2 linked regions of the Ketobacter sp. MCCC 1A13808 genome follow. The protein of the gene in region 1 interacts with the protein of each later gene in a pairwise test. Links are inferred from orthologs where the notes say so. Each region holds a gene or a part of one and is shown in the gene's direction. Other genes may lie near its edges.

Evidence for each region.
Region 2: the proteins of FT643_RS13330 (region 1) and mrdA interact in binary tests that used the Escherichia coli proteins (3 or more experiments, as listed by UniProt). The link is inferred for Ketobacter sp. MCCC 1A13808 from one-to-one orthologs.

The regions. Positions count from the first base shown.
Region 1 is NZ_VRKW01000006.1:192,082-195,458, forward strand. Bases 152-3,285 are described here. They hold FT643_RS13330 (penicillin-binding protein 1A), read left to right. Parts: upstream 152-497; coding sequence 498-3,074; downstream 3,075-3,285. Other genes in these bases: FT643_RS13325 (pilus assembly protein PilM), read right to left, coding at 152-289; FT643_RS13335 (malic enzyme-like NAD(P)-binding protein), read right to left, coding at 3,158-3,285. In the rest of the region: more of FT643_RS13325, read right to left, coding at 1-151; more of FT643_RS13335, read right to left, coding at 3,286-3,377. UniProt on the Escherichia coli protein: Cell wall formation. Synthesis of cross-linked peptidoglycan from the lipid intermediates.
Region 2 is NZ_VRKW01000007.1:193,997-197,100, forward strand. Bases 128-2,988 are described here. They hold mrdA (penicillin-binding protein 2), read left to right. Parts: upstream 128-548; coding sequence 549-2,429; downstream 2,430-2,988. Other genes in these bases: rlmH (23S rRNA (pseudouridine(1915)-N(3))-methyltransferase RlmH), read left to right, coding at 128-534; rodA (rod shape-determining protein RodA), read left to right, coding at 2,426-2,988. Outside these bases: rsfS (ribosome silencing factor), read left to right, coding at 1-54; more of rlmH, read left to right, coding at 67-127; more of rodA, read left to right, coding at 2,989-3,104. UniProt on the Escherichia coli protein: Catalyzes cross-linking of the peptidoglycan cell wall. Responsible for the determination of the rod shape of the cell. Is probably required for lateral peptidoglycan synthesis and maintenance of the correct diameter during lateral and centripetal growth.

The DNA.
Region 1 (3,377 bases):
CATCCATCTCGATGACTTTGGTAATGACGGACGATCCGGCGACTGCAACTGCGGCACCCTTAATCCCGGATTTCGCTCTGGCCACCACCCTGGCGATGGCCTCACCGACACCTTCAACGTCATTAATATTCTTTTCCACCACCGCATTTGCAGGTAGTGGCTCGACCGAATAGGCCTCTACTTTGTATCGATTTCCGCTACGACTGAGTTCAAGCAACTTCACAGAAGTTGAGCTGATATCGATACCTAATTTTGCGGTTGAAGCCTTCTTATTGAGGAAGGGCAGCATATCTTCCTGTCCTGTTTTGTCGTTCTACTGAAATTGTGAATTTTGTGCAGTTCTGCACACTTACAAAAACAATATGTCTAATTACATTAAATACCACAATATTAGAACGCGCAATTAGATCGCCCTAGATTATCGTCGTATAATTCACACTCTGAACAAAATTTTACCAATTTTAAAAACCCACTTTGACAAAGTTTGCGTCCAAAACATGCTGAAATCTCATCCAATCGTTCGCGTTACGCTATGGCTACTTTTACTGGCTTTTAGTGCAGGAATACTGATTTTTTCAGCAACCCTGCTTTACCTCGGCCCTAAACTGCCACCGGTTGAACAGATCCTTGAAATACAATTACAGACGCCTTTACGGATTTATTCCAGTGAACAGAAGCTAATTGCTGAATTTGGTGAGAAAAAACGTTCACCACTTCAATATTCAGAGATTCCTGAAGACTTTATTCAGGCAGTGCTGGCAGCTGAAGACGCTCGTTTCTTCAGTCATCACGGGGTTGATCTCAAAGGACTGGCGCGTGCGTCGTTGGAGCTGATTTCCACCGGCTCTATCAAAACCGGTGGCAGCACTATCACCATGCAGGTAGCCAAAAACTACTTTCTCACCCGCGAACGCACGTTTCTAAGAAAATTCAATGAGATACTTCTGGCCCTGGACATCGAACGCAAGCTGTCCAAAGAACAGATCCTGCAGCTGTATGTGAATAAAATTTACCTGGGTCACCGCGCCTACGGCATCCAGGCCGCGGCCCAGGTTTACTACGGAAAACCCGTGCAAGAGCTGAGTCTGGCACAGTTGGCCACCATTGCCGGACTCCCTAAGGCCCCCTCCGCTTTTAATCCGGTCACCAACCCATCCCGGGCCCACACTCGCCGCAACTGGATCTTGTCGCGCATGCTGGAGCTGGGCTATATCGATAAATCCGCCAAGGAGCAAGCCCAGGCCGAGCCCACCACGGCGGAGCTGCATGGCATTCCGGTGGAAGTCGAAGCACCGCACTTTGCTGAAATGGTAAGAAGGGACATGGTGGCGCGATTCGGGGAAAAAGCCGATACCGAAGGCTACCGGGTCTACACCAGCCTGAAAGCCGACTTTCAGAAAGCGGCCCACGAAGCCACGATCAAAGGCTTGATCGAATACGACCGTCGTCACGGCTATCGTGGCGAAGAAGCCAAACTGGAAATCAATCCTGAACTGGATACGCCGGAAACCCTGCAATCCCAATTGCGGAAGTTCCGAACGATCGACATCCTTGAGCCCGGCGTGGTGACCGCAATCGAAGAACAGTCTGCCACGGTACTCATCAAGTCTGGCGAAAGCGTAAACGTCCCCTTTGAGGGCATGAAATGGGCACGAAGTTATATCGACAATTTAGACCGCGGACCGGCCCCGAAAAAGCCGGAGGATGTGCTCGAGATCGGCGATGTCATTCGCATCATCAATGAGAAAGTGGAACAGAAAGACAGCAAGACGGGCAAAGTAACGACCGTGGGTGACTGGAGCCTGGCGCAGAAACCCATTGCCCAAAGCGCCATGGTCTCCATCGATCCTCACAACGGCGCCATTCTGGCGTTGATCGGCGGCTTCGATTTCCAAACCAGCAAATTTAACCGCGCGATTCAGGGGGGGCGCCAAGCCGGCTCCAGCTTTAAGCCTTTTATTTACAGTGCGGCTCTGGATTACGGCATGACGCCAGCCACCATTATCAATGATGCGCCGGTGGTATTTAAGGATTCCAGCCTGGAAAGCACCTGGCGGCCCGAGAATTCCGGCGGACGCTTCTATGGCCCGACCCGGCTCAGAAAAGCACTGTATCTGTCTCGCAACCTGGTCTCAATCCGGGTGTTGCGCCAAATGGGCGTGAAAAAGACCATCCGTTACGCCACTCAATTCGGTTTTAAAGCCAGCAAGCTGCCCAACAACCTGTCGTTGGCGCTGGGCAGTGCCGCTTTGACCCCTTGGGAAATTGCCACCGGCTATTCTGTTCTGGCGAACGGAGGCTTTATGATCGAACCCTGGTATATCGACTATATAGAAGATGAAGCCGGTAACCGGGTGTTTGAGAGCAATCCGGTTTTGGTTTGCAACGAACAATGCCAGCAAGAATTGGAATACGATCAGCTGCAAGCGCAATCCGATTCGGAGCTACCGGTTTCAGATCAAGCGGAGCCCAACAATACCGGAACGGCAGCGCAACCTGAGCCGCCAAAAGACAAACTGGACGCATTCGACGAAGACGCCCCGGAAGAGGCGACGACGCCTGAGCCCAAGCCGGTCCGCTACGCAGAACGCGTGCAGGATGAGCGGGTCAATTTTCTGATCACCAGTATGATGCAGGATGTGGTTAAACGGGGAACCGGTACCCGGGCGCGATCATTAAACCGGAATGACATTGCCGGTAAGACCGGTACCACCAATGACCAGAAAGACGCTTGGTTTTCGGGCTTCAATCGCGACGTTGTCGCCACCGTCTGGGTTGGCTTCGACCAGCCAAAAACACTGGGGCACAGAGAATATGGAGGCACAGCGGCTCTACCTATCTGGATTGATTATATGGCTGTGGCGTTGAAAGACTACCCGCAGTCTCCAATTCGAATTCCAGACGGCATCACGACTGTACGCATCGATCCGGAAACAGGAAAACGAGCCATTCCAGGGCAGGCCAATGGGATATTTGAATATTTCCGCGATGAAAATGCACCGGAGCAAAGTGCCGAGGAAGAGGTGCCAAATCCACACATGGAACAAGGCGAGTTGCCAGAACAACTATTCTGACAGCACGGACCACTCCAAACCAACGCCAATAAAAAGGCCGCTATTGATTACTCAATAGCGGCCTTTTTTAGCCTGCGTCTGAATCAATACTTTATATCGTCCAGTGTCATCAGCGGGTAATGAGCAGGATAAGGCCGGGTAGCAACACCGCTATCCACAGCCGCTTGCGCCACTGCCGCTGAAACCACCCCCAATAAACGCGGGTCCATCGGTTTCGGGATAATGTAATTGCGCCCGAACTCCAGCTCCACGCCATCATAGGCATCCCGAACCACCTGAGGCACTGGTTCTTTTGCCAATTGA
Region 2 (3,104 bases), on another replicon or contig:
TACGATCTGGAAAAGCTCTGGAGCATGTCTCCCGACAATCAAGGACAAGGCTGACCCGATATCGGAATGCGCATTCGCCTGATCGCAGTGGGAACAAAAATGCCCGCCTGGGTAGACCAGGGATTCAATGAATACCAAAAGCGGCTAAACCAGGATCTGACACTGGAGCTGACGGAAATCGCTGCGGGCAAGCGGGGCAAAAATGCCGACCTGGCGCGAATCACCGAAAAAGAAGGACAGCAAATGCTCGCGGCAATCCATCCGCAAGATCATGTTATTACACTGGATGTACCCGGCAAACCGCACTCCACCGAATCCCTGTCTGAACGCCTCGAACTCCTTATGCACAGCGGCAAACACATTTCGCTGTTAATCGGGGGGCCGGAAGGCTTATCAACCCGATGTCGCCAGGCGGCGCAGGAAAGCTGGTCATTATCGGCGCTCACCCTACCCCATCCGCTGGTACGAATTTTAGTGGCTGAACAACTTTATCGGGCCTGGTCGATTCTGAAAGGCCACCCTTACCACAGGTAACCGCACGGTTCATTATGGCAAAGCCCATCACCTTAAAAGACTATTATCGGGAGACCCAGGTATTTGCCCGGCGTGCAGTGGTCTCTATTTTTCTGGTGATTCTATTCATCCTGCTATTAATCACCCGGATGGTGTATCTGCAAGTACTGCAGTATGAAAAATACAGCAATCTATCGGATGAAAACCGGGTCACTATCGAACCAATTGCGCCCACTCGGGGTCTCATCGTTGATCGCAACGGTCAATTATTGGCGGACAACCGCCCCAGTTATGCGGTCAGCATCACCAAAGAGCTGTGCCCGGATATAGACGGTACTATTCAGGAGCTGAGTAAACTGGTGGCGCTGACGGACAGCCAGATAGACCGCTTTCACACCCGACTATCACAACGCCGCCGCCCTTTTACACCGGTAGCACTGAAATTCAAACTCACGGAGCAGGAAATTGCAGTCATTGCGGTAAACCAACATTCTCTGCCTGGGGTCACCCTGGATGCCAATCTGGTGCGTCATTATCCCTTGGGAGAACCCTTGTCCCACGCTGTCGGCTATGTGGGCCGTATCAATGAGCGTGAATTAAAAAAGCTTAACGCTACCAATTACAGCGCCACAGAACACATCGGGAAAACCGGTATCGAGGCTTTCTACGAACCGCGCCTGCACGGCGAAGTCGGCTTTCAGACCATCGAAACAGATGCCCGCGGCCGCATTACCAAAGTACTTGAGCGCACCGACCCCGTGCCCGGCGATAATCTGCAACTGTTTATGGATCTGCCCACGCAACTGGCCTCGGTAAAAGCACTGGAAGGTCGGCGCGGCGCGGTTGTAGCCATGGACCCGACCACCGGCGGCATACTCGCTTTTGTCAGCGTGCCCGGCTTTGATCCGAACCTGTTTGTCACCGGTATTGATTACGCCACTTTTAACGACCTGAACACCTCCAAAGCCCGGCCGCTGTTTAACCGTGCCCTGCAAGGTCAATACCCTCCCGGCTCGACGATTAAACCGATTGTTGGCCTGGGCGGTGTCGACGGTGGCACCACCACCTGGCAATTTTCCCTTTATGATCCCGGCTTCTATCGGCTGGAAAACGACGCCCGCTACTATCGGGATTGGAAAAAATGGGGCCACGGTGTTGTCGATCTGCACACCGCTATCGTTCAGTCCTGCGACACCTATTTTTATGATCTGGCATTCAAAATGGGCATCGACAAAATTCACGATGTCATGGAACCGTTCGGCTTCGGCCATAAAAGCAAAATCGATCTGACCAGTGAGCGTCCCGGCCTGCTGCCTTCGCGATTCTGGAAAAAAGCCACCCGTAATATGGCTTGGTTTCCGGGTGAAACACTGATCACCGGCATAGGACAGGGCTACATGCTGGCGACACCCCTGCAATTGGCATTGTCCACTGCGATTCTGGCCAATCACGGAGTGCCGGTACAGCCGCGCATGGTTAAAGCCATCGGCGGCATTCCACAGCCCAAACCGGAGGCAGGCCCGGCGATCAAACTCAACCACCCGGAAAACTGGGACCGCATTATCCAGACCATGCGCGATGTGGTGCACAGCAAGCACGGCACAGCACGCAGCATCAGTAAAAACCTGACCGGTTATGACATTGCCGGCAAAACCGGCACCGCCCAAGTGCTCGGCATCAAACAGGATGAGGAATACGACGCTGAAAAGCTCACGGAATGGCACCGGGATCACGCACTGTTCGTCGGCTTTGCACCGGTGGTCAACCCGCAAATCGCGGTAGCGGTACTGGTTGAAAACGGCGGTGGCGGCGGATCCACTGCCGCCCCGGTTGCACGTCAGGTCATGGATGCGTATTTCCATTCACTGGATGAAGATGCAGCCGTTCCTACTTCACGCGCGGTGCAACAACCATGAGTCAGTCGGACTTTAAATATCAGCTGGATTCCTCGGCCCCGGTCACCCGCCGGGTCGGTATAATGCAGGCGATTCACCTGGACGCGCCACTGCTTGGCGGCCTGTTGGTTTTAATCACCGTGGGCTTGTTTGTACTCTACAGTGCCAGTGGTCAAAGCGTGGATACGATGTTGCGACAAATGGTGCGAATGGTCATCGGCTTTGCCGGTATGATGACGCTGGCGTTCATTCCGCCACGAGTCTACAAACGCTGGACACCCTGGTTGTTCGGCATCGGCATTTGTTTGCTCATCGGCGTTTTGGTCACCGGTACGGAAGCCAAAGGCGCACAACGCTGGCTCGCTATACCCGGTCTGGGGCGTTTTCAGCCTTCTGAAATAATGAAAGTCATTGTGCCCATGATGCTGTCTTGGTATCTGGCGGAACGAGCATTGCCACCGGGCTGGAAACCGGTGGTGCTATCCACCATTTTGATTCTGATACCCACTTTACTCATTGCCAAACAACCGGACCTGGGCACCGCCATCCTCATTGCCAGCTCCGGGCTGATCGTCTTGTTTCTGTCCGGTCTAAACTGGAAATACATTGCCGGTTTGTTTGCGGCGGCGATCCCGGCCGGCGGCGGCGTATGGATGGTGATGCACGATTATCAACGACAACGGGTGCTCACCTTTT